Regions from separate parts of the Neobacillus sp. FW104-15D2 genome, predicted to be linked through region 2. Evidence: predicted binding sites of a transcription regulator. Region 2 holds the regulator's gene; the other holds the start of a gene.

Region 1 (16,542 bases), on a different contig from region 2:
GATTAATCTATTGGTTGTCAAAATGACTGGTTCTGCTGCTGCAGTGGCGGGTTTGTTTATCATTAGGCCAATTGCAATGCTGTTTACCAATAGCTGGTCCGGAGGTATTATTGACCGTGCTGATAAGCGGAAGCTCATGATAATAATGGACTGTATAAGAGGGGTGCTTGTAGCAGTCATTCCTTTTTTAACATCCGTTTGGGCTGTTTATGCGGTTTTGTTTGCTATTAACCTCGGTACCGCCTTTTTTGGTCCGGCCTCTGCTGCTTACATAACTAAATTGGTGCCTGCTGAAAAAAGGCAAAAGTTCAACTCCTTATTCAGTTTTGCCAATTCAGGCGCTATTTTAATTGGTCCCGGCCTTTCTGGAGTTTTAATCCTTTCTACAAGCATTGATATGGCTATTTATTTAAATGCCTTATCCTTTTTTCTATGTGCATTAGCCATTTACTTCTTGCCTGGCCTTGATTCTGCTCAAAGCCAAAAACAAAAAATGAATTTTTCTCTTCTTGCGGGTGACTGGGTGGAAATTAGCCGATTTGCCAAAGGTGCAGGTTATTTTATGCTCATTTATATCCTATTTCAGGCAGCCGTTCTGTTTGGATTTGCTCTCGATTCACAGGAGGTAACCTTTATTAAAAAAGTAATCAATCTATCAGACAGAAGTTACGGAATACTTTGCAGCATGGCCGGAGTGGGCTACCTTGCAGGCTCGGTTGCATGCACTGCGCTGGCTTCCCGTCTGTCATTAAAATCATATATTGGAATCGGATTATTCTTTAATATGATTGGTTATTTGCTGTTCTATAGTTCTTCCCATTTTGTCTTTGCAGGGGCAGCGTTTATTATTTTAGGATTTTTTGCATCCTTTGCCAATGCCGGGATTGCAACTTTCCTGCAAAATCAGGTACCTGGCAGTCTTATGGGGCGGTTTATGAGTGTCACAAATCTTTTGCAGGGCATTATTCAAATTATCTTCACACTTATTCTTGGTTTCCTGGCAGATATCTTTACTCTCCAGCCAGTCTCCATTATTTTTTCACTTATCGCAGTAATTCTCTCTGTTACTCTTTCCATTTGTATGAATCTCCCCAATAAGAAAAAGCATTTTAGTATTTCTTCTACTGATGTTACTGGATGAAAAAGAACGGCTGCCTCAACCTTAGGCAGCCGTTCTTTTTTGGTGTCGAGCTCCGGTGCCTAGTGTACATCCCACACCTCCCGTCGGTAAGTCAGTATGGAACCTTTCAAAGTGCTCCTGCGTCATAGCTTATTCACAGAAGCTAATGTTCAGCTCGTCGCAAAGCTGCAAGTTGTTTATTCTGAGAAGGATTTTCAGAAAGTTTACTCAGGCAGTTGCTTCACTAACCGGCCCCCCGCTTTTCTTTTCATCCTGTTATAAATTCATACACCGAATCATTTACGATTTCATATAGCTCTGCATCTGGATGCTCGTCTATCACTATTAGAGTTCGTTTGTAAAGTTCTTCATAATCCTCTTGGTTAAGAGGCAATGTTTCTGCCTCGGCATAATATTGTTTAAAGCAATTTTTAATCATTTTTAAAATGAATTTTTTCTCCATTAGGCGCACCTCAATCCTGATTATACCTCTTTTTTCGCCAATATCCACCATGGTAAAGAAGCCTATTTAAGGGAAATAAAGTTTAATTTTTATCTTATTTTATTGTCTAGCTCCAGCGCCCAGCGCCTAGTGTCCATCCCACTTCTCCCTACGATAAGTCAACATCGAATCGCTTTGCACTTCGTGTTTCCTTCATCTCAGTTAAAGTGGGCCCCTGTCCTTACGTCGCTAAACGGGCGCTTCTGCTTTTCTCGGAAAAATTTCCATTGAAACAGAACGCATATTCGCTTAAGATAATGGGTAGAATGATACAGAACGGATGTTCGTTACTTATTTAGCAGGCTGGAGGAAAGGAAAATGGTTGATTACAGCAAATTTCCAAAAAAAAAGATTTTATGTGTGGACATGAAGAGCTTTTACGCAAGCTGTTCCGCTGTTATGGAGGGACTTGATCCTTTAACCTGTTATCTCGCTGTTGTTGGAAACCATGAAAGGCAGGGAAGTGTCGTTTTGGCTGCTTCTCCCCGGATGAAAAAGGAATTTGGAATTAAAACGGGCTCGCGGCTCTTTGAAATCCCAAACGATCCCCGAATTAAAATTGTTGAACCAAAGATGGGAACCTATTTGCGGATTTCAACCGAAATATCCCGCGTTTTTAACCGGTATGTTCCTAAGGAAGCTATTCACACATACAGTGTCGATGAAAGTTTTATCAAGGTGGATGGAGTTCTCCATCTTTGGGGTGATGTGTGGGCTATTGCGAGGAAAATAAAGGATGACATTGAACGTGAATTTCAATTGCCGTGCGCAGTAGGAATAGGGCCAAATATGCTGATGGCTAAGCTGTGCCTTGATCTTGAAGCAAAGAAACATGGCATTGCGGAATGGACATATGAAGATGTTCCGGAAAAGCTGTGGAGTGTTTCCCCGCTTAGGGAAATGTGGGGAATTGGGAGACGTGTTGAAAAAACACTGAACGGAATGGGGATTTTCACTGTCGGCCAGCTGGCACGTTACGATTTGGAAAAATTGGAGAAAAAGTTCGGGATCATGGGCAATCAGCTTTATTACCATGCGTGGGGAATCGACCTTTCCGATATGGGCGCTCCGATTATTGAGGGGCAGATCAGCTTCGGAAAAAGCCAGATTTTATTAAGGGATTACAAAGAAGCCCAGGAGATTCAAAACGTTATCCTCGAAATGTGCGAGGAGGTGGCCCGAAGAACCCGTTCCCATCGTAAAGCCGGGCGCACCGTGAGTTTAGGTATTGGCTATAGCCAGGATGAATTTGGCGGAGGTTTCCTCCGTTCGCGGACGGTAGCTCAGCCAACAAACGTCACCATGGATTTATATCGCATTTGTCTTGAATTATTTCATGAAAATTATTCGGGAAAAACCGTTAGGCAGATTTCCATTTCACTCGGCAATATTATCGATGACAGTGAAATCCAGCTTAGTTTGTTTGATCCGCGCGGGGACCAAAGAAGGGAACTGGGTTACGTGGTGGATAGAATCCGCAACAGATTTGGATCGGGAGCTCTCTTGCGGGCGGTTTCCTATACCTCTGCCGGAACGGCAAAACAGCGGGCACAGCTTGTTGGCGGGCATAAAAGGTAATGCAGAAATGGGGGATACTGGATGATCCGGGACCGAGGAAGAATTAAATGGACATCGATGATGCTTCCTGAGCATGTAAAGATGCTAAGGGAATGGGTAAAAGAAGACTCATATGAACAGCCAAAAGAATTGGATGAACAGCAGCTTGAATTAATGAGCGAAGTACTTGGTGAAGCCATCGAATTTAACCAAACAGTTGCTATTACTCATTATAGAGGCCAAAATTATGAACTTGTGCTCGGAAAAATTCACTATTGGGATGAACTATCGCAGAACCTTCATATAGTCGATAATTTTGGAGAGGTCCATCGGATTCCTATAAAAAATATAGCTGATGCCCGGCTGCATGATTAAGGATATGAGGGACCCGGTCTGGAGATAAATGGAGAAAAGGAAAAGGCAGTTCCCAAGGGAACTGCCTAAACATTTTTAGTTATTCGTCCTCTTTTTGTGCGCGTACTTCTGATTGGAAAACACCTTTGTGGGAACCATCGCAAAATGGCTTGTTTTTAGAAAGGCCGCAGCGGCATAGAGAGAAAGCTGGTTTTGTTTGTATTACATTGCCTTCACCGTCAAGAAGTTCTACTTCTCCAGAAACACGAAGTGAACCATTGTCATTAACCTTAATTTGGACTTTTGACATCTTAGCACCCCTTAATTCTTCATTATCTCTTTTAAATGTTAAAGGGAAGAGGTGGAAAAAGCAAATGAAAATAAAATTTCCCTGCACCGTGTTAAAATACTTATGCAAGGAAAGGGGAAAAACAAATGGAAATAAATATAACTGAGGCGGCATCCCGAAAAATAGAAGAAAAAACAAAAAATCGCGGTTATTTAAAGCTGCTGTATGATATTGAAGGATGTGGCTGTGCTGTGAATGGGGTAGCTGTTCTTTCCCTGGAGAGGGATTTGGATAATGATGAAGTAGAGATTCAAACGAACGGAATTCCTGTTTATATTCAGGAATCAAGAAGTGTCTTTTTTGATGAAAAAATGATCCTGGACTTTTCCGGTGTCTCTAACTGCTTTCAGCTAAAAAGCCCTGGAGAAATCCTGAACGGGCGAATGAGCCTTATTGATCGGACAAAAATTTAAAATAAATTAAAATGAAAAGCAGCTCCCTTTGCTGCTTTTAATTGTTAAGAAAGGAGGTATAGAGCTTTCTAAAAAATGAAAACCCTCCAAGTCGGATCCAGACAAGAAGGGTTCTGTGCTTATTACCTTGTAACAACTGATTGCTTTGATAAAAGCACGTAATTTTCTAAAAACTCATCAATAGCTTTTTCGTAGTCTTCCCGGTTTTCCCTTAAGGATTGAGCATGGGCCCCATTTTCCGGCATGAAAAGCATCTTCGGCCCTTGCTTATGTTCAAAAAGTTCTTCTGTCATGGAAGGCAATATAAAATCGTCCTTTTTGCTGTGGATGAAAAGGACAGGATGTTTAACTTTTTCAATGACAGAGATAGGTGAAACCTCAGATAGCGAGTATTTATCCCTAAATTTAAGGAAGAGGTCGGCAAGCGGAAGGAAAATATCCCCCCGAACCTTGATTTCTTTTTTTAACCTGTATGCCAACTGTTCCTTAAAATCTGAAAATGGACAGTCCGCAATATAAAAATCGGCCCCATCCTCAAGCATTCCGGCATATAAAAGCAGGGTGGCAGCCCCCATAGATTCGCCGTGAATACCAAGGAAAATATCCTGCCCTTTTTCACTTTTCAGCCAGTCCACTACAGCTTTTAAATCAAACTTCTCATAATGGCCGTAGCTTGTTGTTTTTCCACCTGATTCACCATGTCGGCGATGATCATAAATAAGGGCGTTAAAGCCTCTGTTTAAAAAAATATTCATATACTTAATTGAATTAATTTTATTCTCTGTTACTCCATGGGAGATTATAATATACCGGTTGGTGTCATGAGGCTCGATTAATTGTGCCTTAATGGAATATTCGAAGGGGGAGGAAATTAATACATCCCGCTTTGGCAGGGCTTCAAATTGCTCCGGATTAAACCATCCAGTTTCTTTTTCGCGTTCAAGAATGATTTGATCTTTTTTTCGCCGCATGTACATAATCCTGTTTGTAAAATAAATGCCAAAAGAAAACATTACAAACAGTGTGGAAAATATAATACGTAAAGCCCTTCTCAAAAGAATCCCTCCAGAAGAAAACGATAAATTTATGCTTTAAGGCAGCCCAAAAAAGAAAGCGGTATTCTCTAATTTTACCATTTAAATGAATTTAAAACACTCTAAAGCGGAAATGGTTGACAGGACTTGCGCTGCATGAAAAGAGCCGCAGATATCTGCGGCTCAGCCAAATAGAACAGTAGTTTATTTACTCTGCGTTTTCTCCCTTTGTTGGATGAATGGCTTTTTGAAGCTCCTCCGCGGCAATTGTTTTCTTTACAGTATCCGCGTTGGGCTTTCCTTTTTGGCTGTATCCTTTATCTCGTTTTTGGCTCATAACGTATCTCCCTTCAAATGTGGTCATTTAATAAGATGGTTGATTGGGAGCAGGGTTATTCGTCTAATCTAAACAGTTTGGGCATTTAGCTGGTAATAAGCGCTGTCAATGGTTCTGGTAAGATGAGGTCTCACAATATCAATGGCAGAAACAAGCTTTGTTAAATCAACGCCTGTATGGATTCCCATTCTTTCTAATAAATAAACAACATCTTCGGTGGCTGCATTTCCGGCAGCGCCTGGAGCGAAAGGACACCCGCCAAGTCCGCCGGCAGAAGTATCAAAACGGTCTACTCCAGCCTGAAGCGAAGCAAGAATGTTGGCAAGCGCAAGTTTTCTGGTATCATGGAAGTGTGCAGTCATTAGAACTTCAGGGAAAGTATCCTTCAGCATGGAAAAAAGGGAATAAGCTTCAGTGGGCGCTGCCATGCCAATCGTGTCGGCCACACTCAATTCGTCGACACCCGCTTTAACAAACTGGCGGCACAGATTGATTGTATCTGCAGGTTCAATTTTTCCTTCATAAGGGCAGTAAAATGCAGTTGAAATACATGCACGTACAAAATAGCCCTTTTCTTTCAGTTCCATGATAATTGGCGTTAGTTCCGTCATACTCTCATCCGTTGATTTATTAATGTTTTTCCTATTAAAGGTATTGCTTACGCCTACAAAAACAGCCACGGATTGACAGTCAGTCATGTATACCCGATCAATCCCTTTTCGGTTAGGAGCCAGTACAATGCTCCGCATTGAAGGATCAAGGCAATCAGACACAATTTCTGCCGCGTCGCTCATTTGCGGCACCCATTTTGGCGAAACGAAGGACGTCAGTTCCATTTCTTTTAATCCCGCAGACTGAAGCCCTGAAATAAATTGCTTTTTTATTTCTGTTGGAATGAAAACCTTTTCATTTTGAAGGCCATCCCGAGGACCAACCTCGATGATTGTTACTTTGTCAGGTAATTGAAGATGCATGTTCTCCCTCCTCTATTCATATTTTCATTGTAGAGGCACTTTTTAGGAGAAATCAAGAATAATAGAAATTTTGACAAAATAAAAGGATTTTCACGTTTTCACTAGAAATAATAAAATGTAGCACAAAGCAAAGGGAGGATGTAAATGACACAGACAGAAGTCGTAATTGTTGGTGCCATCCGCACAGCAATAGGCACTTTTAACGGAAGCCTGAAAAATGTTTCCGCGGTTGAATTGGGGGCTGCTGCAATTAAAGGCGCACTCGAACAATCGGGAGTAAAGCCTGAATGGATTGATGAAGTGATCATGGGGAACGTTCTCCAGGCAGGATTGGGCCAAAATCCGGCAAGGCAGGCATCATTAAAAGCGGGCATTTCTGAAAGCGTTTCCGCCTTAACTATTAATAAAGTTTGCGGGTCAGGGCTAAAGGCTGTGCACCTTGGCACTCAGGCAATCCTTGCGGGTGACGCAGATGTTATTGTTGCCGGCGGTATGGAAAATATGAGCCAGGCGCCATATATAATAAAAAATGCCAGAGAAGGCTTTAAAATGGGTGACCAGAAATTGATTGACACCCTTACTTCAGACGGTTTAACCTGCGTTTTTAATAATTACCATATGGGTGTTACAGCAGAAAATATCTGTGATCGCTATGGGCTTACAAGGGAAGAACAGGACCAATTTGCCGCACAGAGCCAGGAGAGAGCGGTAAGAGCAATTGAAGAAGGAAAATTCAAGGATGAAATCATTCCTGTAGAAATCCCGCAGCGTAATGGTGACCCTGTTATTTTTGACACGGATGAATTTCCGAGGAAGGGAACAACTGCTGAAAAACTAGCAGGGCTGCGTCCGGCTTTTAAGAAAGAGGGCAGCGTAACGGCTGGTAATTCATCCGGCATTAATGACGGAGCAGCAGTTGTAATTTTAATGAGCAGAAAGAAAGCCGATGAACTTGGCGTTCGCCCGCTTGTTACCATTAAAGGGAATGCAAATGCCGGGGTTGATCCAAGCGTAATGGGAATTGGTCCGGTAGAAGCCGTTAGAAAGGTATTTGAGAAGACAGGCTTAAGCATTGGAGATATCGATCTAATTGAAGCAAACGAAGCATTTGCTGCACAGGCTCTAGCAGTAGGCAGAGATCTAGAATTTAATCAGGAAATTCTCAATGTTAATGGCGGGGCAATTGCACTTGGCCATCCTATCGGTGCGAGCGGTGCTCGTATTCTTGTAACTTTGATTCATGAAATGAAACGCAGACAGGCACAAAAGGGATTGGCCACTCTTTGTATTGGCGGCGGCCAGGGTGTAGCAACTATCGTAGAGCTTGCCTGAGAAATTTGAGGGGAGAGAACAGAATGAAAAAGATTTGTACTTCCTTTAAGGAAGCAGTAGCAGATATCCAGGACGGAGCAACCCTTATGGTTGGCGGATTTGGATTATGCGGTATTCCAGAAAACCTTATTCTCGCATTGGTCGAGAAAGGAGTAAAAGATTTAACCGTTATTTCAAATAACTGCGGTGTTGACGAGTGGGGACTTGGTCTGCTGATGCAAAACAAGCAGATAAAAAAAATGGTCGGCTCCTATGTTGGTGAAAATAAAGAATTTGAGCGCCAGGTGCTTTCAGGAGAGCTAGAGGTTGAACTCCTGCCGCAAGGAACCCTTGCCGAGAAGATCAGGGCGGGGGGAGCGGGAATTCCAGCCTTCTATACACCTGCAGGAGTTGGCACGCCAATTGCTGATGGAAAAGAGACAAGGATATTCAACGGCAAAGAATATCTTCTTGAGGAAGCTTTAACGGCTGATTTCAGTCTTGTACGTGCCTGGAAGGGCGACAAGATGGGGAATCTTGTGTATAACAAAACTGCCAGGAACTTCAGCCCGATGATAGCGGCAGCGGGCAAGGTGACCATTGCAGAAGTCGAAAACCTTTGTGAAATTGGCGAGCTGGATCCTAATTACATCCACACTCCAAGCATATATGTTCAGGCTATTATTGAAGGACAGCAGGAAAAAAGAATTGAAAGACTAACGGTAAAAAAATAGGTTTTGATAGTGCGGGAAAGGAGAGATAAAGATGGTCAATGTTCGCGAAAAAATTGCCATTAGAGCAGAAAAAGAAATAGAAGATGGATTTTATGTAAATCTGGGTATTGGAATGCCAACTCTTGTTGCCAATTACATAACTGAGAATAAGCAAGTAGTGCTTCAGTCGGAAAATGGTCTCCTTGGAATTGGACCATACCCTGAAGAGAGTGCAGTAGATCCAGATCTAATAAATGCGGGGAAAGAAACAGTTACTGCTATTCCAGGTGCTTCATATTTTGATAGTGCTGAATCATTTGCCATGATCCGAGGCGGACATATCGATATTGCCATCCTTGGAGGAATGGAGATATCGGAAAAAGGTGATCTCGCCAACTGGATGATTCCAGGTAAAATGATTAAAGGTATGGGCGGCGCTATGGATCTTGTGCACGGAGCCCGAAAAATCATCGTTATCATGGAGCATGTGAATAAAAAGGGTGAATCAAAAATCCTAAAGGAATGTACTCTTCCTTTGACTGGTAAGGGAGTTGTAAACAGAATTATCACTGATCGTGCCGTTTTGGATGTTACCGAAAACGGACTCCGGCTGGTAGAAGTGGCTGAAGGTTTTTCAGTAGAGGACATTATTCAATCCACAGAAGCAGAGCTTCAGGTTGACGACAATGTTAAATTGAATGCATTTTAACATTGCAATAAAAAAAGAAAGGCGAAACTTTTACTAGTTTCGTCTTTCTTTTTTTATGGGATTTTTAAAGGATTTAGCTATGTTAAAGCTCATTCTTTATTTGGTCCAATATTGATTGGAGCCAACCTCGAGGGGCTAGGCGCTGAAGTTTGCAGGATCTCGAACCCGCCAGCGGAAAGAGTGCGCTGGAAGTGGAAACCAACAGGGAAACTTAACAGACGTCAATCCTAAAAATTGGCACACAAATGAATGAAATACAGTTATACACAGTTAATTCAGGATAGAGCCAAGGATTTAAAAAGAAGCGTGTTCACACACGCTTCCAAGTGAGGTGATTTATATTTCAGAGGCCCATTCTACCTGCTATTTCTATATTAGTAGCCGCCCATGAAAGTTGCCCCAATAATAACTAACAGAATGAAAAGAACAACAATCAAAGCAAAACTGCTGCCCATTCCACCACCGCCTTGGTAGCCCATAGTAACACCACCCTTTTTATAAAGTTAATAAATGATATGTATGGCTTGTATATATTGAAAGGGACAATAGTGGACATACATAAATATTTTTTTAAAATAGCTGTCTTAAAGTTCGTTATTGATTTTATACTCAGCTGATGGGCGAAAATAGGAAATAGATAACCTTCAGCGATAAGGCAAAAAGGATAGTTTCATCTTTAAATGTTATAATTACTGCAAATAAATAAGGGGGAAGTTAGATGAAAAAAAAGAAAAACATCCAGCAAAAAACAAAAAAGGATGACGCGCCGGTTACGCTTGGAGATATGATCAATCAGGATTTATTAAGGCAATTAAAAGATAAGCAGCAGGAGCTAAAAGCAGCAGAAACCAAAAAAGCAGAAGAGGAAGAAGCACGAAAAAGGGAAGAAAGAAGGATTCGTGAAAAGAATAAAAGCTTTGAAGAGTTGTTGAACGAGAATCAAATGAATTGGAAAAATTTTAAATAGATGGCAAAGCGAAAGGTTGAAGTGGTTCCTTATAATAAGGAATGGATAGAGAAATTTCAGGCAGAAAAAGAGCTGATCAGCAGGGAATTTTCTCCCTATAAAATAAATCTCTATCATATTGGAAGCACTTCAGTTCCGGAATTGTGTGCCAAGCCAATTATTGATATTCTCGCCGAGATTGAGAATTTAAATTATTTCGATTTAAAGACACACCTATTCGAAAAGTCAGGTTATATAGCTAAAGAAGAATACGGAATAGCGGGAAGACGTTATTTTTTTAAGTGTGATGAAAAGGGGAATAGGCTTATCCATCTGCATGGTTTTGAAAAAGGGGACCCTGAAATTAAGCGGCACTTAGTATTTCGGAATTATTTGAGACAGTTCCCGGATGAAGCAAGGCGATATGCTGAGGTAAAGGAAGAGGCTGCTGCCAAGTTTCCGTGGGATATTGATTCTTATATTGAGTTTAAAAACGGGATTGTAAAAGAGTTGGAGAAAAAAGCAATGCTTTGGGCAAAAAATTAAGAGGAGAGCCAAAACACGGGCTCTCCTCTTATATATTTTATCGATGGTCCTGATAAGTATCTGCTCGGGAAAGAGAATGAATTAAAGTTAATTCCTCAGTAGTCAGCGGTGAGGTTTTTACTGCTCTTGCGTTTTCCCTTATTTGCTCAGTGGAGCTTGCACCTGCAACAACCGATGCAACGGCCGGATTAGCAAGATTATACTGCAAAGCAATTTCTGTCATGGAACGGGCACCAGCCACTTTTTCTCTTATAACAGGCAGGACTTCCTTCAAGTCTTCAAACCCGTACTCAAGATATCCTTTGGAAGTTGCCTTTTCAAGCATCTTATCGCTTAACAGTCCTTTGGCCAGCGGTCCGCGTGTAACTACACTAATGCCATGGTCGTGGATGAATGGTAAAATCTCCTCAGGTCGGCGGTCCAAAATGCTGTATTGCATCATGATTGATACAATGCTGGACTTTTGAATGTACTCCTTAATAACGTTTGGCCGTATGGATGATATTCCATAATAGCGGATGAAACCCTCCGACTTTAATTCTTCAAAGGCTTCAATTGTTTCCTCAATCGGATCGTCCATAGTTCCTCCGTGAAGCTGGTATAAGTCAATATATTCTATACCTAGCCGCTTTAGGCTGTCTTTTACCGCTTCTTTAATATGTGCTTTGGATGGATCCCAGAACCACCCTTCACGACTCTCGTTCCAGCGGTTGCCTGCTTTTGTGGCAATAATAACTTTATCTCGGACATTTTTTAATGCGTCTCCGACAAGCTTTTCATTTTCGCCAAAATCGTATAAGTCAGCTGTATCAAAATAGTTAATTCCTTCTTCTAAAGCTGCTTCAATAATCGACTTTGCTTTTTTCTCCTCTGTTCCAATCGACATGCAGCCGAGACCAAGTTCGCTAACCATTAAATCTGATTTTCCAAGTTTACGTTTTTTCATCTGCCAGCCCCATTTCCTTTTTGCACTATTTTACGGTACAAGGAGGCTTACTTCAAATGATGTGTCTTTTAACCCTTAATGGATTGAATCCATTCAGAAACGGAAGAATAATGTTTATTGTATTCCTTTAATTTTTGTACAATCTCCCAGCCTTTGCCGACCATAATAAAGCCTTTTGAATGAAGATAAACCTTCATGACAGCCCCTCCATACTAAGTATGGTAAAATGTATGAGCAAAACATAACGGATTAGAACAGGAGTGACAGGAATGAGCCGCCTTGAGGAAAAAACCATTCATACCGAAAAGATCTTTTCAGGAAAAATAGTTACCTTGGAGGTTCAGGAAGTTGAGCTTCCAAATGGAAAAACCTCCAAGCGTGAGATTATAAAGCATCCAGGTGCCGTAGCGGTGCTGGCAGTCACAAATGAAAATAAACTTGTAATGGTTGAACAGTATCGTAAACCGCTCGAAAGGGCGATCGTTGAAATACCTGCTGGAAAACTTGAAAAAGGCGAAGAACCGGCTGTTTGTGCTCGCCGTGAGTTAGAGGAAGAAACAGGGTATGAGTGTGAATCACTTGAACTGCTGGTATCTTTTTATACATCTCCCGGATTCGCAGATGAGATTGTCCATGTTTATCAGGCAAAGGGATTATCTAAGAAGGAAAATGCTGCTTCACTTGATGAAGATGAGTTTGTGAATCTAGAAGAAATCACTCTCGAGGAAGCATTGCAATATATAAAAGAACAAAAAATTTATGATGCCAAAACAATTTACGCCGTTCAGTACTTTCAGCTTCAAGAGGCGTTATCTGGAAAATGAAAAAATACTACGCCGATTTGCACATACACATCGGGCGAACCGCATCAGGCAAGCCAGTAAAAATTACTGGAGCAAAAACGCTTACTTTTTCGAATATCATTAAACATGCCCGGAATGAAAAGGGTCTTAATATGATTGGAATTATCGATAGCCATTCCCCTGAGGTCATTTTGGAAATGCAACAGCTAATTGAAGCGGGGGAGATTGTTGAAAATGAAGGCGGAGGGCTCGCCTACGGTGATTTAACCATCATTCCTGGTTCAGAACTCGAAATTTATGATGAAAATTGCAAGGGACCCATTCATGTGCTTTGCTTTTTTCCAAGGCTGGAAGAAATGCGTTCCTTTTCTCAATGGCTGAGCGGTCATTTGAAAAATATTCAGCTAAGTTCCCAGCGGATTTATGTGACAGGAAGGGAATTACAAAAGGTGGTTAAAAGCCTTGGCGGATTGTTTATTCCCGCTCATATTTTTACTCCTTTTAAAAGCCTTTTTGGAAAAGGAGTTCAGCGTTCATTGACAGAAGTATTTGATCCGGCACTCATAGATGGAGTTGAACTTGGACTTAGTGCCGACACTTCAATGGCTGATACTCTTGGCGAGCTGCATCCTTATGCTTTTCTTACTAACTCAGATGCTCATTCGCTCGCGAAAATTGCCCGTGAATATCAGGTGATTGAAATGGAAGAACCTACTTTTATGGAGCTTGAGAAAGCTTTGAAAAGGGAAGGCGGGCGTAAAATAGCCGCTAATTATGGTCTCGATCCACTTTTGGGGAAATATCACAAAACAGTCTGTGCGGAGTGCATGCATGTGATGGATCCAAATGAAGGAATATGCCAGCATTGCGGAAAGAAAAAGATAGTTAAAGGTGTTTCTGACCGGATCAGAGAACTGAAAACGAAAGAAGAGGGACCACGTTGGAGACCACCTTATGTACATCAGGTTCCTTTGGAATTTATTCCGGGATTAGGTCCTAAAATGCTGGATACTCTGCTTCAGCACTTTGGTACAGAAATGGCAGTCCTGCATGAAGTGCCATATGAAGCCATAAAACAGGTTGTACCTGTTAAAATAGCTGATCTCATCATGGGGGCGAGAGAAGGTACCCTTTCACTGAATGCAGGTGGAGGGGGAAAATACGGAACAGTTGCCTCAAAAAGCTGATAAGCGGCTGTCAGATCGAACATATGAATAAGCGTATGCCTAAAATTGGGCATTTATGGTTTGATAAGGGGGAAGCCACGAGAGTGGTTTCCCTACTTTATTATGAGCTCCTTAACTGCCAGAGGTTTGACTCTGAGACAGCCATTTGAGAAAAAATCATAAGTTGTTTAGTAGTTATTATAAGTAAAAACTGGGCAGTTAGTAGAAATAAACCTTATTACCAGAAGGGAAATAGCATGTTCTAAGAAAGAGAAATCTATAAGTGAAGAGAAAGCGGAATTCAATTAAAATTAGAAAGAGAAGGGCACTGCCTCCATCATTCTAAATTAATTTGTAATAAAAGACAGAAGCATCCAGAACCCCATTGAAGGACTTTGCATATTGAGGGATGCGGCGGCCAGCCTCTATGTAGCCGAGTGAACGATAAAGCAGGTTAGAGGGATCTCCCTCTCTTGTGTCCAGTACCAGCAGGGTTCGGTTTTCCTCCCGGGCACGTTCCTCTGCCTTTTCCATTAACAAGCGGGCAAGCCCTTTGCGCCGAAAATCAGGATGGGTCATTAATTTAGCAATTTCAGCACGGTGGCTTCCATTTTGTTTAGAGTTTAAATGCAACTGAACGGATCCGGCAATTGTTCCATCTATCTTTGCTGTAAATAATAAAATCCCATCCCCGTTTACGGTTTCCCAATAAGCTTTTGCATCCCTCAGATTTAGAGGTGGTAAGAAACCAATAGATGCTCCGTCTTCCACCACCTTAATCAACATTTCCGAAAGTTCAGTTATATTTTCTCCGACTGATTTTAATTCAACAATCTCTCTCAAGTTAACATCCCCTATAAAACTATTTAATTCTTAAAACTTCCAAAGAAAATACTATATTTTTCCTAAACAGTATAGCACCCACAATAAAGTGACTCTATCTTTTTGTCATACAACAAAAGGACAGGCATAGAATGTAGTAATTTAGCAGTAGGAGGAGCCGAAATGAAGAAACGAATGTACCATAACGTCGCCGCAAGTTATTTTCGCGAGCATTCCTCAATTTTTCTATTTGTGATCATTCTATTTTTAATGGGAGTAATCTTTGGAGCCGTTGTCGTCAACAGCATGAGTTTGTCGCAAAAAGAAGATTTATTCTATTATCTCTCCCAGTTTTTCGGAGAGATTTCAAGCGGAAAGGTAGAGGCAAATCAGGATTTATTCCTTCAAAGCTTTCTCCATAACAGCAAATTTATCGGATTGATGTGGATTCTCGGTATTTCCATTATTGGGCTTCCGATTATTCTAATTCTTCTTTTTATAAAAGGAATGGTTGTAGGGTTTACAGTTGGCTTTTTGGTTAACCAGATGGGATGGAATGGCTTTTTGCTTGCCTTCGTTTCCATCCTTCCTCAAAACCTTATTATTATCCCAATCTTTATAATAATGGCAGTGGCATCTGTATCTTTTTCACTAAAAATGATCAGCAGGCAATTTATGAAAAAAGTTGGTCAGCCATTTACTCCTTTAATTAAAAGATATTTTGCAGCTCTTATTGCAGCTGCGGTTTTCATTTCTGCCGCATCGGGAATAGAAGCATATCTGTCACCGGGACTTATGAAAACAGTTGTTCAGGTTATTAAAAAATAATTATTATATAATAATAATTATATAAACTTGTTTATAATAATTTTAGTTTGAATCCTGTTTTCCTTCTGTTATAATGAAAACTAACAGTAGCGAGGGAGGGACTTCGGGATGGAGACAAGAATTGAGAGAATAAAGAAACTATTGCATTCATCGAGCTACAAGCTGACACCCCAACGTGAAGCTACCGTTCGAGTTTTATTGGAAAATGAAGAGGATCATTTGAGTGCTGAAGATGTATACCTCCTTGTTAAAGAAAAATCGCCCGAAATAGGGCTTGCAACTGTTTATAGGACGCTGGAATTGCTTACAGAATTAAAAATTGTTGATAAAATTAATTTTGGCGACGGAGTTTCCCGTTATGATCTTCGCCAGGAAGGTGCCGCTCATTTTCACCACCACCTTGTCTGTATAGAATGCGGTGCGGTGGATGAAATTCAGGAGGACCTGCTTGAAGATGTGGAAGCTATTGTTGAAAACCGTTGGAATTTTAGAATTAAAGATCATAGGCTGACATTCCATGGTATTTGCCATCGCTGCCAGGAAAAAGAAACAGAGACAGAAACAGAAACAGACCAGTTGAATACTGAAACCGGAACCTTCTCTTCATGATGAGGTTCTTTATTTTTGGCTCCTTTCTAAGAGATTGTTGTAATTTTAAGAGAATGTGAGCAAAAATAGGCGAGGTCACGAAAAAGCATTCGCATTTTCTTCGTGCGGTGTCAATTCATTCATGCAGCCTCAACGTCCTGCGGGAAAAGCAAGCCAGGCGGGGAGCCTGCCAGGTCGTAAGGCACCGAGGAGGCATGCTCTGCGCTACAGAATATTGAAGCAGCCAGCCTTCAGCCCGTCGCAAAGCTGCAAATAGCTGTACACAGATGCGTATTACGAGTATTTATAGGGAGTAGCATGATTGCCCGCGGAAAGCGAGCCTATTTTTACTTTTATAAATAACAAAAGCCTTATTTTTTTAAAGATAAACCAGACTCTAGAGGTATAAATCTTGTCCAAATTGGCATACCTTTTATTAGCCGGAATCTTCAGGCAAGTATCAGCTTGTTTTCCCTGGCTCATATTTATGACAATTCGGAGGAACGCCATTATGTTGTCTTTTT
Region 2 (16,542 bases):
ACAGCGAGGACAGCCTTTGTTTCTGTATCAATGGCAACAACAGAAGGCTCATTAAGAGCGATTCCTTTATTTTTGCTATATACCAATATGTTCGCAGTTCCTAAATCAATTCCAATTTCAGAAGAAGATAACATTATTTTTCACCTTTTTTCACAAATTTTTTCTGGAAAGGCCGCCCCCTAAACAAACATTTTGCGGCTTTGGGATAATTAATATTCATAAAAAAGTTATTAACATGATAAACTTCTAATTACTCTAACACGATTTTGGGGGTATTTTGTCGATTGTAACTAAAACGTTATTTATTTGTAATGAATCAAGAAAAAATTTCTTTTAAAGGAAAAATTGTAAGCAAAATAGCATAAAAACTGGATTTAAAGCCAATAATAGTTTGATGTTCTACTGCTTTTCTATTTTTGTGATACCATATTAAAATATAGGGAAAAAAGCCCGACAAGAAAAAGCAGATAAAGGCAGTGTGAGGGAAGTGGAAGCCAAGCAAAAATTAATTGTCATTATCGGACCGACAGCAGTTGGGAAAACAAAAACAAGCATTGAGCTTGCAAGGCGCTTTAATGGAGAAATTATCAGCGGGGATTCCATGCAGGTATATCGTAGAATGGATATAGGCACCGCAAAAATAAAGGAATCAGAGATGGAAGGGATTCCTCATCACTTAATTGATATTAAAGAGCCCGAAGAATCTTTCTCAGCAGCTGAGTTTCAGGGGATGGTCCGAACAAAAATCGCCGAAATTGCCCAAAAAGGAAAAATTCCTATTATAGTCGGCGGTACGGGACTATATATTCAGTCCGTCATTTACGATTATCAATTTTCAGATGCTCCTTCCGATCCTTCGTTTCGGGAACAGCTTGAGCGTCAGGCCGGAGAAATCGGCAATGAGGCATTACATAAGAAACTAGAAGCCGTCGATCCAGAGAGCGCCAGCCGCATTCACCCCAATAATGTAAGAAGAGTGATTCGGGCCTTGGAAATTTATCATTGCACTGGGAAAACAATGGGAGATTTTCAATCTAATCAGGAACCGGAACTTCTATATGATACAGCCCTCATAGGCTTAACCATGGAACGTGAAAAATTATATGAACGTATCAATTTACGTGTAGGCCTAATGATGGAAGAAGGGCTATTGGAAGAAGTGGGAAGCCTTTATCATGAAGGGATTTCAGGATGTCAGTCCATCCAGGCAATTGGCTACAAAGAGATTTACGAATACCTGGAGGGAAAAAGTTCTTTGGAGACAGCTGTAGAAAATTTGAAACAAAATTCACGAAACTATGCAAAAAGACAGCTAACCTGGTTTCGAAATAAGATGAATGTGGAATGGTTTGATATGACAGATACTGATATGGCTTCAAAAAAAATAAATGAAATTTCTCAGTATGTGGAAGGAAAGCTACATCTGAAATCGAATACATATTAGTAGAGATAAAAGAGGAGGATTTACAGATGAAAACAACAATTAATATTCAGGACCAATTTTTGAACCAATTGCGCAAGGATGGCATTAGCGTTACCGTGTTCCTTTTAAACGGTTTCCAATTAAGAGGCCAAATTAAAGGGTTTGACAACTTTACTGTTCTGTTTGAATCAGAAGGCAAACAGCAGCTTGTATATAAGCACGCTATTTCCACTTTTGCTCCACAGCGCAACGTTCAGCTTGACCTTGAAGGACAGCAATAATTCATTGAATAGTCAGGGCCCCTTAAGCAGCAAAGGGGTCCTTTTTATTTTTAATAGGCGCAGCAAAACTTTACTGTTGTTCATTTCGCTCCCAGTCACTCGCTTTCCACGGACGGTTCGCGAGCCTGTCAAACCTCAGTGCCTAGCCCCTCGAGGTCGCTTCGGTCCTGACTTCGAAGTTAAAGAACGACTTCATTGTCAGGCCCTTCGACGCACAGGAAGTGCTAGTGCCGGCGTCGCCACAGGACGTGGCGTTTTAGAGCCGGCCAGCGCTTGCCGGGGCTGAACAAGGCACTTCCGTTCTTCTTCCTCCTCGTCACTTTGCTCCTGCGGTGTCTCCCCTGACCCGCTTTTCCGGTAGGAGTCTCGTGGCTATACGCTACAATCAACACTTATTGTTAATACAGCCTTTTCAAAAAATATTCCCCTCACGACAACCAACCTTCCTTCTCCGCTCATGTTTTCCACCTTATCAGAATACACATAGTATGAAGAAGTATTTCTCAGGAAAGCGCATGATTAGACAATTACAAGAAAAAGCAGCAGGATAAAGCAGGATTTTGTCAATTAGAGAAGCCATCCATCCTGTTAGAGAGAGAAGGAATGGGATACCAACCGGGCTTTTGTCACGCATAAAGCATAATGGCGTATACTGTTTGCAGATTGAGAGGTGAATGCTTTGGACCAACCAATGCGTATGAAAAGTAACGGTCAAATCAGCATTATGCTAAACTCGCAAAAAAGAACCATTCATAAAGAAGCTCCTGAATCAATCGTTGTTCCAAAGGCAATACCCGCCGAGCACACAGCACTAAAGGAAATTGAAACTGAACTTGGTGCCCTTGTTGGCATGGAGGAAATGAAAAGAACTCTTAAAGAAATTTATGCGTGGATATATGTAAATAAAAAACGCGAAGAAAGCGGGCTGAAAGCCAAAAAGCAAGCGCTTCATATGATGTTTAAAGGGAACCCTGGAACAGGGAAAACAACCGTGGCAAGGCTGGTCGGCAAGCTTTTTCACAAAATGAATGTCCTTTCGAAAGGGCATTTGATTGAAGCAGAACGTGCCGACCTGGTTGGAGAGTATATCGGGCATACAGCGCAAAAAACAAGGGATCTGGTCAAAAAGGCACTTGGCGGGATTTTATTTATTGATGAAGCCTATTCTCTTGGGAGGGGCGGCGAAAAGGATTTTGGGAAAGAAGCAATTGACACCCTCGTTAAGCATATGGAAGATAAACAGCATGAATTTATTTTAATCCTCGCGGGATATTCGGATGAAATGGAATATTTTCTTACCTTAAACCCCGGGCTCCATTCACGCTTTCCACTAGTAATTGATTTCCCAGATTACAATATCGACCAGCTGATGGAAATTGCCCATATCATGCTGAAGGAAAGAGAGTATTCATTAAGCCATGAGGCGGAGAGAAGACTTCGTGAGCATCTTGTCTGGATTAGAACGATAATCGGAGAAAATCATTTTTCAAATGGAAGATATATAAGAAACATCATTGAAAAATCGATACGGTCACAGGCCATGAGACTGCTGATGAATAACAGCTATGACCGTTACGAGCTGATGACCCTAAGAAGTAATGATTTAATATTTGAAGAAGACTAAGACCCGGAATGGGTCTTTTTATTATTTTTACAGTGATATAAAAAAGCCTGCCGGAACTTATAGAAAGTTGGCAAGCCTCTATATGAACTACTTATTTACATATTGCATCAGCGTTTCTGGATCAAAACCTAGGACCCAGTGGCCGTTTACCTTTGTCTGCGGTACGCCCATCTGTCCGGTCTCCTGGACAAGTTTTTGCGCTGCATCAGGATCCATCTGCACATTTACTTCTTTGTAGGTTAATCCTTGAGCCTCAAGGAATTCTTTCATCATTGTGCAGTACGGTCAAGTGTTAGTTGAAAAAACAGTAATATCGTTCATTTTGCATGCCTCCTTAAATTTTAATACCCTTAAAGGTATAGTAAAATGATCCAGGTAATGCTGTCAATTAGGCAATCCAGCTTTTACAAAAAAGAAATACCTGGACACCCTTTGTTTTTCCCTACTTTTAATAAAAAAAACAGGACAGGAAACGATTAAAGCGGCATAAAAAAGACAAACCCCGTTTCTATCAGGGGTTTGTCGTCCGGGTATTTTTTAATTCTCGCGAACGCGCTTAACGGGGAGCTTCCAATCATACGTGTACGAAAGAACCCTTAAAGCTGTAATGATAACAAACAAAGAATACAGCTCAGCTGGACTTTCAACAATTTTCAAACCAATCGCCAATCCGGCCATAATCGCCCACACGGCATATATTTCTGAATGCAGTACAATTGGCTTTCGGCCAGCGAGCAGGTCGCGGATGATTCCGCCGCCAATCCCTGTAAGAACCGCTGCAACAATTACGGCACTTAAAGGGTGGCCCATTTTTGAAGCATACAAAGCACCCTGGATAGCAAAGGCAGACAAGCCGATCGCATCAAACAAATTGCCCCATTTTTGCCAGTGTTTTAATAGATTCATAGGGAATAAGAAAACAGCTGTCATCGAAAGCAAGGCAATTTGAAAAAATAACCCCTGGCTCCATAAAGCTGAAATGGGTACACCAATTAATAAATTTCGTATCGCACCACCGCCAAAAGCAGTGACAATCCCTAAAATATAAACTCCTAAAATATCATATTCTTCTTCCATGGCAATAATCGCTCCGCTGATTGCGAATGCAACAGTGCCAATCATGCTTAGTACTTCCCACGTCATTTCTTTTTAACTTCTCCTCGTAATCGTTTTCAAATATAAATTATATTGATTTTATCATGTGTCTCTGCTTTTTCAATCTTTTTTTAAAAAAATGTTGAAAAAGAACAAATAAGTGAAAAATTAGAGTATCCATAAACTTTTTGATATGATGAAAAAAGATTATTCAACGGAAAGTAGGGGTTCCATTGGAACAAAAAACAGATCTGGAAAAAGCAATACTTGTTGGCTGCCAGACAACCAAGGAAGATGACCTGAGATTTCAATATTCCATGGAGGAGCTTGTTTCCTTAACTGAGACAGCAAAAGGTGAAGTCCTGCTATCAGTTATTCAAAAGAGGGAGAAGGTTCATCCTGCAACCTATATCGGAAAAGGGAAAGTGGAGGAATTAAAAGCAATCGTTGATGAAATGGAAGCTGATTTGGTTATTTTTAATGACGAGCTTTCTCCAAGCCAAAAGCGGAATTTATCTTCAGTCCTCGAAGTGCGAATTATCGACAGGACCCAGCTAATCCTCGATATATTTGCACAAAGAGCCCGTTCCAAGGAAGGTAAGCTCCAGGTCGAATTGGCACAGCTTCAATATTTGCTTCCTCGGCTTGCAGGACAGGGTACAGCAATGTCTAGGCTGGGGGCCGGTATTGGAACAAGAGGCCCCGGTGAAACGAAACTGGAAGCGGACCGCCGCCATATCCGCCGCCGTATCGATGATATTAAATCACAGCTGAATGTGATTGTTCATCACCGCGATCGTTACAGGGAGAGACGGAAGAAAAACAAGACCTTCCAAATCGCGATTGTTGGTTACACGAACGCTGGAAAGTCCACACTTTTTAACCGTCTGTCAGAAGCGGATTCCTTTGAAGAGAACCAGCTGTTTGCCACACTCGATCCTATGACCAGAAAAATCATTCTGCCAAGCGGATTTTTGGCTCTTATTACAGATACAGTTGGATTTATTCAGGATTTGCCAACGGCACTCATCGCAGCCTTCCGCTCCACTCTTGAGGAGGTTAAGGAAGCGGACTTATTGCTGCATGTTGTCGATATGGCAAACCCGGATTATTTTCAGCATGAAAAAACGGTCAACCATTTATTAGATGAACTTGATATTAAAGATATCCCGCAGCTGACTGTTTATAATAAAAGGGATATTAAGCATCCGGATTTTGTTCCGACTGCGCAAACGCCAACAGCCTTTATCAGTGCTTATGATGTGGAAGATCGAAATGCGTTAAAGAAAAAGATAGAACAGCTAGTAATAGAAGAGATGGAAGCTTACAGCGTGAAGGTTCCTTCCACAGAAGGCAAGCTTCTTTCACAATTAAAAAATGAAACAATCCTGAGGGAACTGACGTTTAATGAGCAATTTCAGCTGTATGAATGCAAAGGGTACTCTTTAAGAGACCACCAGATAACAGGGCAGCTGCAAAAATATAGTGTTTAGATAAGGGGTTACATCATGTTTCAACAATTAAAATACGGGGAGAAGCTTCAGACAATTGTAAAGGAAGCAGAAAAGCAGATTGCTGAAGTTCATAAAGAGATAGACGGAAGAATTGATACGAATCAATTCAGGGTGTTACAAAGCTTTCAAAAGCACAGGGTAAGCGACTCACATTTTATCCCTTCTACCGGGTATGGATATGATGATACCGGAAGAGATACGCTTGAAGCCATTTATGCAGATGTTTTTGGAGGAGAGGCGGGCCTGGTCCGCCCGCAGATTATTTCAGGGACCCATGCCATATCCATTGCCTTATTTGGCGTATTAAGACCTGGTGATGAACTTCTGTATATCACTGGAAAACCTTATGATACACTCGAGGAAATTGTCGGTATTCGCGGGAACGGAGTAGGTTCTTTAAAAGAATTTGGGATCTCCTACAACAGCGTTTCTCTAACTGAAGATGGCAGAATGGACTGGGACGCTGTGGCGAACGCAATTAAGCCGAACACGAAAATGATTGGCATCCAGCGGTCAAAGGGTTATGCGGTCAGACCGTCCTTTACGGTAGCGGAAATAGGGGAAATGATTCGATTTGTAAAAGAAATTAAAAACGATGTGGTTGTTTTCGTGGATAACTGCTACGGCGAATTCGTGGAGGAAATCGAACCATGCCATATAGGGGCAGACCTAATGGCAGGTTCTTTAATAAAAAATCCTGGGGGAGGAATTGCTAAAACAGGCGGTTACATTGTTGGAAAAAAACAATGGGTGGAAGCCTGTTCCTACCGGATGACGTCTCCGGGGATCGGTGCAGAAGCGGGAGCATCTCTGTACAGCCTCCAGGAAATGTACCAGGGTTATTTCCTGGCACCACATGTTGTGGGGCAGGCGCTTAAGGGAGCCGTTTTTACTGCTTCGATGCTTGAACGACTAGGTATGAATTCCTCGCCAAAATGGAATGCCAAACGGACAGATTTAATTCAATCCGTTCAATTCGATGATAAAAACAAAATGGTTGCTTTTTGTCAGGCAATCCAATTTGCATCACCTGTAAACTCTCATGTGACTCCTTACCCAAGCTATATGCCTGGATATGAAGATGATGTGATAATGGCAGCAGGTACATTTATTCAGGGGGCTAGTATTGAACTTACCGCTGACGGGCCGACAAGGCCGCCTTTTGTTGCTTATGTTCAGGGAGGTTTGACGTACTCCCATGTCAAAATAGCGGTTTGTCTCGCACTAAGCTCTTTGGCTGAAAAAGGTTTAATTGATTTAAATTAGGTTAACTTAAAGGAGGGCAGCATGGGTTGTCCTCTTTCTGTTTTAATTAAAATTTTTTTCATGTTAGGAAACCTAACACAAGATTGACATATTACCTAACATGCCATATAATACCCCTATAAAGCAGTGAAAAGGGAGGAGAAATCTTGGCCGGTAATGAAATTCGCCGTTCCATGCCGCTGTTTCCCATTGGAATTGTCATGCAGCTGACAGAACTGACAGCCAGGCAAATCCGATATTATGAAGAGCATAAACTGATTTCTCCCGCAAGAACAGAGGGAAACAGGCGGATGTTTAGTTTAAATGACATTGACAGACTGCTGGAAATTAAAGACCTGATTGACCGGGGAATCAATATGGCCGGAATTAAAGAGGTCTTTGCCGTTAAGGAAAACCAGACAGTCACTGCCGAAATAGAAAAACAGGCAGAAAAAGTAAGGCACGAATTATCCGATGATGAATTACGAAAAATACTTCGCAGTGAGCTTCAGCATGCTGGAAGATTTAATCGATCATCATTGAGGCAAGGGGATATGTCCCGATTTTTCCAATAGGGAAAACATGACATAGAAGCAAAGCAATTATTCTATTACTTTTTTAACAGGAGGAATTTAGGAAATGGCAAAGAAGTTTTCAAGAGAAGATATTCAAAGAATAACTAAAGAAGAAAATGTAAAGTTTATCCGTCTTCAATTTACTGACATCCTTGGAACCATCAAGAACGTGGAGATTCCGGTAAGTCAGCTTGAAAAGGCGCTTGATAATAAAATGATGTTTGACGGCTCTTCCATCGAAGGTTTTGTTCGTATCGAAGAATCTGATATGCTTTTATATCCAGATCTTGACACATTCGTAATCTTCCCTTGGACAGCTGAAAAAGGTAAAGTAGCACGTTTGATTTGTGATATCTATACTCCGGAAGGCCAGCCTTTTGAAGGAGATCCACGTAATAACCTGCGCCGAATCCTTGATGAAATGAAAGAACTTGGATTCACAAACTTTAACCTTGGACCTGAGCCAGAATTCTTCCTGTTTAAATTAGATCCTGCTGGGGAACCAACACTTGAATTAAACGATAAAGGCGGATACTTTGACCTTGCTCCAACAGATCTTGGTGAAAACTGCCGTCGTGACATCGTTCTTGAGCTTGAGGAAATGGGCTTTGAAATCGAAGCTTCCCACCACGAGGTAGCTCCTGGACAGCACGAAATCGACTTTAAATACGCAGATGCTTTAACAGCATGTGACCAAATCCAAACTTTCAAGCTTGTTGTAAAAACAATCGCTCGTAAGCACGGATTGCACGCAACATTCATGCCAAAACCATTGTTTGGCGTAAACGGTTCTGGTATGCACTGTAACCTTTCATTATTTACAAGCGGCAAAAATGCATTCTATGACACTTCTTCCGAACTAGAATTAAGTGAAAATGCGCGTCAATTCATCGCTGGTATCCTTAAGCACGCTCCAAGCTTTACAGCTGTCACAAACCCAACTGTAAACTCTTATAAGCGTCTCGTTCCTGGATACGAAGCTCCATGTTATGTTGCCTGGTCTGCAAGAAACCGTTCACCACTTATCCGTATTCCTGCATCACGCGGCCTAAGCACACGTGTAGAAGTGCGCAGCGTTGACCCTGCAGCGAATCCATATTTGGCGATGGCAGTTCTATTAAAAGCTGGACTTGACGGCATCAAAAACAAACTTACTCCTCCGGCTCCAGTAGACCGCAACATCTATGTAATGAACAAAGAAGAGCGCGTTGAAGAAGGTATCGTCGATCTTCCTGCCACTCTTGCACAAGCTCTTGACGAGCTGAAGAAAAACGAAGTTATTGTTTCAGCACTTGGCGGACACATTTTCGAACACTTCGTGGAAGCGAAAGAGATCGAATGGGATATGTTCCGCACTCAAGTTCACCCATGGGAACGCGAGCAATACATGAGCATGTACTAAGATATTTTCAGAACCCTCCGCACTTTGGTGCTGGGGGTTTTTTTATTTTTAAAAAAGAGGTTGAGAGCCGGTGGATAGGGGTAAATTTTAGACAAGCAGTTTACTAATTTAAAATTAACCGCTAATGCTGATAGATAGAAGGGGAAAGCGATGAAGAACCAGACGATGATGCAGTTTTTTGAATGGCACGTAGAGGCAGACGGAAACCATTGGAACAGGCTCAAAGAAGCAGCCGCAGAATTAAAAATGAGAGGAATTGACTCCATTTGGATTCCACCTGCAACAAAAGGCCAGTCAGCAGAAGATACTGGTTACGGTGTTTATGACCTATATGATCTTGGCGAATTTGATCAAAAAGGAACAGTAAGAACCAAGTATGGAACAAAAGAAGAGCTTTTGGCCGCTATTGATGAATGCCATATGAATAATATAAAGGTTTGCATGGATATTGTGATGAACCACAAAGCGGCAGCGGATGACACGGAGTTATTTAAGGTTATCGAAGTGGACCCTAATGACCGAACAAAGGAAATCTCAGCACCCTTTGACATCGAAGGATGGACAAAATTCGATTTCCCGGGCAGAGGTGATAAATACTCAACCTTTAAATGGAACTTTGAGCATTTTAATGGAACAGATTATGATAATAAAACAGAAAGAGTCGGTGTTTACCGGATTTGCGGTGACGATAAAAATTGGAATGAAAATGTCGACAGTGAATTTGGCAACTATGATTACTTGATGTTTGCCAATATAGACTACAATCGGGAAGATGTCAGGGAAGAAATGACCAGATGGGGCAAATGGCTCTATGATTCAACTCATTGTGACGGGTACCGCCTCGATGCTATTAAACACATAAACCATGATTTTATTAGACAATTTGTTATAGAAATGATGCTTCATTGTGGAAAAGATTTCTACGTTGTAGGAGAGTTCTGGAATTCTGAGTTGGAGGCATGCCGCAACTTCCTGGATAATATTGAATTTAAAATCGATTTATTTGATGTTTCCCTGCATTACAAGCTGCACGAAGCATCTATAAAGGGTCGTGAGTTTGATTTATCAACGCTTTTTGATGACACTCTTGTAAAATCACATCCTCTTAATGCAGTGACCTTTGTGGATAATCATGATTCACAGCCGTATGAAGCCCTTCAATCCTGGGTTGAACCCTGGTTTAAACCAAGTGCCTATGCGCTCATTCTTCTGCGCCAGGAAGGCTTACCTTGCGTCTTTTATGGAGATTATTACGGAATCAAAGGGCCTGAACCTCGCGATGGAATGAAGGATATCATCGATAGGCTTCTCTATGTAAGACAGTTTAAAGCCTACGGAGAACAGGTCGATTACTTTGATCATCCAAATACCATTGGATGGGTTCGGAAAGGAATCCCTGCCGTACAGAACTCAGGTTGTGCGGTTGTAGTATCAAATGGTGATGATGGTGAAAAAACGATGAATGTTGGCGAGGAACGAGCTGGCGAAGTGTGGGTTGATATCACCCATTCACGGGAGGAGAAAATTACAATCGGGGAGGATGGCAGTGCCACATTCCCGGTAAATGGCGGCTGCTTGTCCGTATGGGCTGTTTGTGAGGAGGAATAAAAGTTTGGAGAGGCGTTCCTTTTGGGACGCCTTTTTGGCATATGTTTAGGGGTATTTGGTAGTTGGCGATACGCCCTTATAATGTTTTTGATGAAAAATACAAACCTTTTTTATTGAAAAAGAGTTTTTTAGGTTAATATTCAATACATTTATGGAGAATACGGATGTTTTCGATGGTTATACCCTCTCGGTGAAGAAAGAATACCCCACTTTATCGAAGAAATGCACGGGTTTATCAAAGAAATGCACGAGTTTCTCGAAGAAATGCAAGATTTTTCAGAGGAAATGCACGAATTTATTAAGGAAATGCACGGATTCTCTATTAAATGCCCGGCTTCGTTTAAGAATGCCTTTCTTTATTCGGTTATGCCCGAATAAAGAAAGATATGAACATCCTGTATTTTATGGGCCACTCCGGCTAATATGAACTTCCGGGTTTTATTCAGAATATAGGTAAAGGGGAGAAATCTAGAGGAACAAGTTATTGGGCTGGGGAGGGAAATGGAAGGTGGTATATGTATTTCCCTATTACTTTAAAAAGAAGCAGCCGATACTACCGGGATGTTTCTCGATCCAGTCAGCAATTGATACTGAAAAATAAAATAATCCAGCTCCTGGCTGGCTTCAATGGTTACTTCGTTAATTAAACCGAGCTGCTGACCTTTGTCGATTAAATCAATTCTCAAGTATTCGATATAAATCTTTAGTTCAAAAGGAGAAAATATCAGTAAGTTTTCCATCATCCAACCTCTTTTTACATAAATAGACATCCGCACAACTGATTTTACCAAGTTCCGCTCCATTTTGAAACCCTTTATTTTAAACAAAAAACGACATAATTCTTCATTCTTGCTCCCCCACGGGCCATATCTCCATCACGCACTCCCTGCGATAAAGTAAACATTGAACTTTTGTAACATAGCATGGATACGAGTCGCCGAGTAATTTGGTTTCCAATTTAGATAAAATCATTTAAGGAACTGGGGAATATTCCCTAGTTCTTTTTTTAGAAAAAGGGACAATTTCTATGTCAATAACATTATAATTACATTTGGATTAAATTTATATGTAAAAGGGATGGGTTGAGTTGGTCGATTTGAATAAAGGAAATACAGGCGGAAATAAAGTATTAGGTTTTGTAAAAAGAAGATGGAAGTATATTTTAACTGCCTTGATTGCTCTTATTATAGGTGCTAACACTGGTCCTTCTGGTGCTGATCTGGATAATGCCAATTCCAAAGTAAAGGCCGCTAATGCTAAGAATGCGGAATTGAAAGATGAAATTGGTTCAAATAAAGCTAAAATTAATAGACTTACAAAAGATAATAAAGAGCTTTCTAATAAGGTTAGTGAAGCGGCTCCCTTTTTTGCAATGAGTGAGCAAGAGCGTGAAAACAAGGAAAAAGAAGCGCAAATCAAAGCGGCTGAACTGAAAAAACAGGAAGAGGCAAAGAAAGAAGCAGCAGCAAAAGCGGAGGCAGCAAAGAAAGCAGCCGAAGAAAAAGCAGCCGCCGAAGCAGCAGCTCAAGCACTGGCAGCAAAAACTAAAACTTTCGGTGCTGGTAAATATGTCGTTGGCCGTGATATTGATGCGGGACTTTACGATTGTAAAGCTGTAAGCGGTCAAGGTAACTTCATTGTTGATGATGGAGGCAAAGTAAATGAAATGTTTGGTGTAGGCGATAGCAAATGGTATAATCCTGAGTTTAACAATTTGGAATTGGAAGATGGAGATACCATTGATATCAATAATGACCTGCATATTAAGTTTATTCCTAAAGAATAGTTGATAAAATTCGATTAGATAGCTGTTATCTGATGATAAAAAAATTAACATGATTTAATCGAACCAGGGGTTATCCTATGTTCGATTACTTCGTATAACCAAACAGAAAAGGATGTCCTTGATGCGGGCATCCTTTTCAATTTTTCTTTTAAACTATTTCAATTAATAAGGATGGTGATAACCGCCGCCATAATGGAACGGGCCATGGTGGTATCCTACAGGATAGTGATGTGGGTATGGGTAATAAGGTTGATGATGATGATGGTATCCATATCCGTGACCATATGGGGGATAACCGTGATGCCAGCTTCCATGTGGCTGATATCCGGGAAACATATACGGGGGCATTTCCTCACCTCTTTTATTTATGGGTTAGTTATACCTTATGAATAAAAGGTGAGCCGTGAGTTTGACCAATGCTAAATTGGGCGGTTAAGGGAAGTTATTGCGGTTTTCTCTCTATTTTCCGTGATGATTTGAGCCTAAAACATCAAATCTTCTAATGACAGCATCACCTCCATAACCCGCCAGGATTGAGAGGAAGGCCACCTGTACGGGTGAGGTTGGCTCCGCGTAGAGTATAACGAGGACTGAAGCGAGGGAACCCAAGGACATTTCCAGTAGAAAACCAGGGTACAAAAATTTCTTGGTGCGATAAGGCACTACAAGCTTTCCGTTCTTTCTCATATGACTGCAGATACCGACCATGCCACCTAATATGATGGAGAAAGCAATGTTGAAAAACATGAACTCCTCACACTCCCTTAAGCCTAAATATTTTTGTGACCTAAGGCTATTCGTGTTGTGTGTTCATTATATCGAAAAAGAAAACCCTATACATGAGTTAAAATACTGAATTTTCCAAAAAATTAAATAGTTCTAAATAACTGTATAAAAATACCAATCAGTTAAATTAGAATAATTTTAAACAAAAAAGGCGGGCATTTTGCACTGCCTCGCCTTAAATCGTTTAAAATCACGGTTTTTACTATAAAGTCTATCTTCCTAGTGAATATCTCTATAAACTCCAATAACCTTACCCAAAATTGAGGCATTTCTTACAATAATCGGATCCATAGATGAGTTTTCAGGCTGTAATCGGATATAGTCCTTTTCTTTGAAAAATCTCTTACAGGTTGCTTCATCTTCTTCGGTCATAGCGATTACGATATCACCGTTGTTAGCAGTGCTTTGCTGTTTAACAATAACGTAGTCGCCATCGAGAATACCGGCCTCTATCATACTATTACCCATAATCTCAAGCATGAAGACATGCTCATTCGCTGGAGCGATCCGCTCAGGAAGGGGAAAGTATTCTTCAATATTTTCAATAGCAGTGATCGGCTGACCAGCTGTTACCTTACCGACAACTGGGACATTAATTACGCTTGCCCTGGGTATATGCATACTTTCTTCAAGTTCCAATATTTCAATAGCTCTTGGTTTAGTAGGATCCCTGCGAATAAGCCCTTTGCTTTCCAGGCGGGCCAGGTGGCCGTGGACTGTAGAACTGGAAGCTAGTCCAACTGCTTCGCCTATTTCACGAACGGATGGCGGATAGCCCTTTTTCCTAACTTCCCCTTTGATAAAGTCAAGGATATCCTGCTGCCGCTTTGATAATTTTGCCATTTAGATTGCACCTCGTCTGGTTTATGTTGATTTTATTATAACATGTTCCCATTTTTGATACAAACATAAGTTCGAATATTTTTGTTGACGTGAAACAAACGTTCGGTTTATAATCAAATCAACAAATGCGAACATATATTCTAATAGAGGTGCTTGAGATGAAGAAAATGTGGAAAAAGTATTCCTATGCTATTATTCTTGTAGGTTTAAGCTGTCTATCTGCTTTGGTTCTATCATTTACATTGGATTCTCCAGACGAGAACAATTACATAAAAGTCACTGTTTCTCAAGGTGATTCAATCTGGAAGATTGCTGATCAATATAAAGAAGAAAACAATATGTCAAAGGATCGCTTTGTAAGCTGGATAAAGCTTCATAATGAAGTAAATGGGGACAAGCTGATTCCTGGCCAGGAGCTTGTTATTCCGGTAAAAGAAGAAATCTTATCTACTGGTGAGCTTGCCAGTGCAGCAGGGGAATAATCAATATAAAGAAAGCGGGCTGATTGCTTCATGAATGCCATTATATATTGCAGAGTCAGCACGGATAAGGAAACACAGGAAACCTCCTTAATCAGGCAGGAGGAAGAATTAACCCAACTGGCCAGCCAAAACCAATTTCAAATTGCAGAAATTATAAGGGAGCAGGCCAGCGGATATGACCTGGAGAGGGAAGGTATTCTTCAGCTGCTGGATGAAATAAGGAAACCCGATATTCATGCAGTATTAATACAGGATGAAACCAGGCTGGGGAGAGGTAATGCAAAAATTGCCCTCCTTCATTGCATTTTAAAAGAAGGCATCAAACTCTATAGCATCTATCATAACGGAGAGCTGCAATTATCCGAATCTGATTCGATGGTGTTAAAAATTGTTGGAATGGTGGAAGAATACCAGCGGAAGCTCCATAATATAAAAATCAAACGAGGAATGAAACGGGCAGTGAAAAATGGCTTCAAACCTCAGAGGAATTTAAAGAACCAAGGTGAGGGAGCCGGCAGGGATAAGATTGAAGTGCCCATAGACGAAATAGTGCGTTTGAAAAGAAATGGACTTACTTTTGCCGAGATTGCCGCCACGCTTAGGGGTTTTGGATACCAGGTTTCCAAAGCTACCGTACATAGAAGATATCAGCAGCATATGGAGGACCTAGATGCTGAGGACTGATATAAAACGTAAAGACCCCTTTGGCTTGCCAATGGGTCTTTTTTTTAGTAAAATCAGTTGTCATATTTAGAAAAATAATTTGATCTTGTTGATCTAATAATAGAAACCTCAAGAAAGAAGGGACAAGCATGCTTTCAAAAGAGAAAATGAAAAGAATAAATGAGTTAGCGAAAAAAGCGAAGGAAAGTTCACTTTCTGAAGCAGAGGCTAAGGAACAGTCCGCCCTTAGAAAAGAATATCTTCAGACCTTTCGCTCCTCCATGCTGGATACTTTAACGAATACAAAGATTATCGACCCGGAAGGCAATGATGTAACACCTGATAAACTCAAGCAGCGTAAAAGGAATCAAAAACTTCATTAATGAAGAGGAGTGCAGAAATGTACTCCTTTTTTATTTTCATAATCTTGTTCTGTTTGTGTCATGATAAAGAGGGAATATGCATTATTGACTAGAAATTTACAGATTTTAACTTCAAATTCAAGCAGGACAGCCTTGGTTTAAAGTGACTGCGCTTACAACATTCACTTTTGTTGTATTAATCGCTTTAGACCTATAATATAAGGATGTAACCAATATCCAAGGGTTAAAGAAAGGATGTAATTTATGTTTGAAACTATTGATGAGTTATCAGTAACGTCTATTCGAACACTTTCAATTGACGCTATCGAAAAAGCAAACTCAGGACACCCAGGCTTGCCAATGGGAGCTGCTCCTATGGCATACACACTGTGGACTCGTTTTATGAACCACAATCCAAATAATCCACAATGGTTTAATCGTGACCGCTTTGTTTTATCAGCAGGACATGGTTCCATGCTTTTATACAGCTTGCTCCATTTATCAGGTTATAACCTGCCAATGGAAGACATTAAACAATTCCGCCAATGGGGAAGCAAAACTCCAGGGCACCCAGAATACCATCACACTGAAGGTGTAGAAGCTACCACTGGTCCTCTTGGACAAGGTATTGCTATGGCTGTTGGTATGGCAATGGCAGAACGCCATCTGGCAAGTGTTTATAACAAAGAAAACTATGAACTTGTAAATCATTTTACATATGCACTTTGTGGGGACGGAGACCTTATGGAAGGCGTTTCAGCAGAAGCTGCTTCTCTTGCAGGCCACTTAAAGCTTGGCCGTCTGGTTGTGCTTTATGATTCAAATGATATCTCCCTAGATGGAGAATTATCAC

What was found. The regulator LexA, encoded in region 2, represses DNA repair genes until DNA is damaged. The targets are predictions, from matches to a motif close to CGAACATATGTTCG.
Region 1: a site for LexA is predicted at 1,896-1,909, ahead of AC3WR0_RS15850 (Y-family DNA polymerase). Genes of this name have one in related genera too.

What each region holds. Positions count from the first base shown of each region.
Region 1 covers NZ_JBYTCJ010000020.1:4,235-20,776, forward strand. The annotation lists gene AC3WR0_RS15840 (MFS transporter) at 1-1,141, shown strand, start outside; gene AC3WR0_RS15845 (YqzH family protein) at 1,389-1,583, opposite strand; gene AC3WR0_RS15850 (Y-family DNA polymerase) at 1,941-3,200, shown strand; gene AC3WR0_RS15855 (YolD-like family protein) at 3,222-3,554, shown strand; gene AC3WR0_RS15860 (CDGSH iron-sulfur domain-containing protein) at 3,634-3,843, opposite strand; gene AC3WR0_RS15865 (iron-sulfur cluster biosynthesis family protein) at 3,969-4,295, shown strand; gene AC3WR0_RS15870 (alpha/beta hydrolase) at 4,418-5,350, opposite strand; gene AC3WR0_RS15875 (hypothetical protein) at 5,538-5,666, opposite strand; gene AC3WR0_RS15880 (hydroxymethylglutaryl-CoA lyase) at 5,735-6,640, opposite strand; gene AC3WR0_RS15885 (acetyl-CoA C-acetyltransferase) at 6,785-7,972, shown strand; gene AC3WR0_RS15890 (CoA transferase subunit A) at 7,996-8,685, shown strand; gene AC3WR0_RS15895 (CoA transferase subunit B) at 8,717-9,373, shown strand; gene AC3WR0_RS15900 (YjcZ family sporulation protein) at 9,748-9,852, opposite strand; gene AC3WR0_RS15905 (YqkE family protein) at 10,092-10,340, shown strand; gene AC3WR0_RS15910 (GrpB family protein) at 10,341-10,865, shown strand; gene AC3WR0_RS15915 (aldo/keto reductase) at 10,903-11,811, opposite strand; gene mciZ (Z-ring formation inhibitor MciZ) at 11,880-12,008, opposite strand; gene AC3WR0_RS15925 (NUDIX hydrolase) at 12,081-12,635, shown strand; gene AC3WR0_RS15930 (endonuclease Q family protein) at 12,632-13,801, shown strand; gene AC3WR0_RS15935 (GNAT family N-acetyltransferase) at 14,123-14,566, opposite strand; gene spoIIM (stage II sporulation protein M) at 14,786-15,430, shown strand; gene fur (ferric iron uptake transcriptional regulator) at 15,539-16,039, shown strand; gene AC3WR0_RS15950 (YqzK family protein) at 16,530-16,542, shown strand, end outside.
Region 2 covers NZ_JBYTCJ010000001.1:316,915-333,456, forward strand. The annotation lists gene mreBH (rod-share determining protein MreBH) at 1-134, opposite strand, end outside; gene miaA (tRNA (adenosine(37)-N6)-dimethylallyltransferase MiaA) at 488-1,444, shown strand; gene hfq (RNA chaperone Hfq) at 1,471-1,704, shown strand; gene spoVK (stage V sporulation protein K) at 2,384-3,328, shown strand; gene AC3WR0_RS01575 (glutaredoxin family protein) at 3,416-3,649, opposite strand; gene AC3WR0_RS01580 (trimeric intracellular cation channel family protein) at 3,866-4,471, opposite strand; gene hflX (GTPase HflX) at 4,657-5,916, shown strand; gene AC3WR0_RS01590 (methionine gamma-lyase family protein) at 5,932-7,203, shown strand; gene AC3WR0_RS01595 (MerR family transcriptional regulator) at 7,350-7,757, shown strand; gene glnA (type I glutamate--ammonia ligase) at 7,822-9,159, shown strand; gene AC3WR0_RS01605 (alpha-amylase) at 9,310-10,767, shown strand; gene AC3WR0_RS01610 (aspartyl-phosphate phosphatase Spo0E family protein) at 11,301-11,570, opposite strand; gene AC3WR0_RS01615 (hypothetical protein) at 11,855-12,553, shown strand; gene AC3WR0_RS01620 (hypothetical protein) at 12,716-12,901, opposite strand; gene AC3WR0_RS01625 (DUF4257 domain-containing protein) at 13,013-13,300, opposite strand; gene lexA (transcriptional repressor LexA) at 13,559-14,182, opposite strand; gene yneA (cell division suppressor protein YneA) at 14,341-14,664, shown strand; gene AC3WR0_RS01640 (YneB family resolvase-like protein) at 14,695-15,348, shown strand; gene AC3WR0_RS01645 (DUF896 domain-containing protein) at 15,477-15,710, shown strand; gene tkt (transketolase) at 15,954-16,542, shown strand, end outside.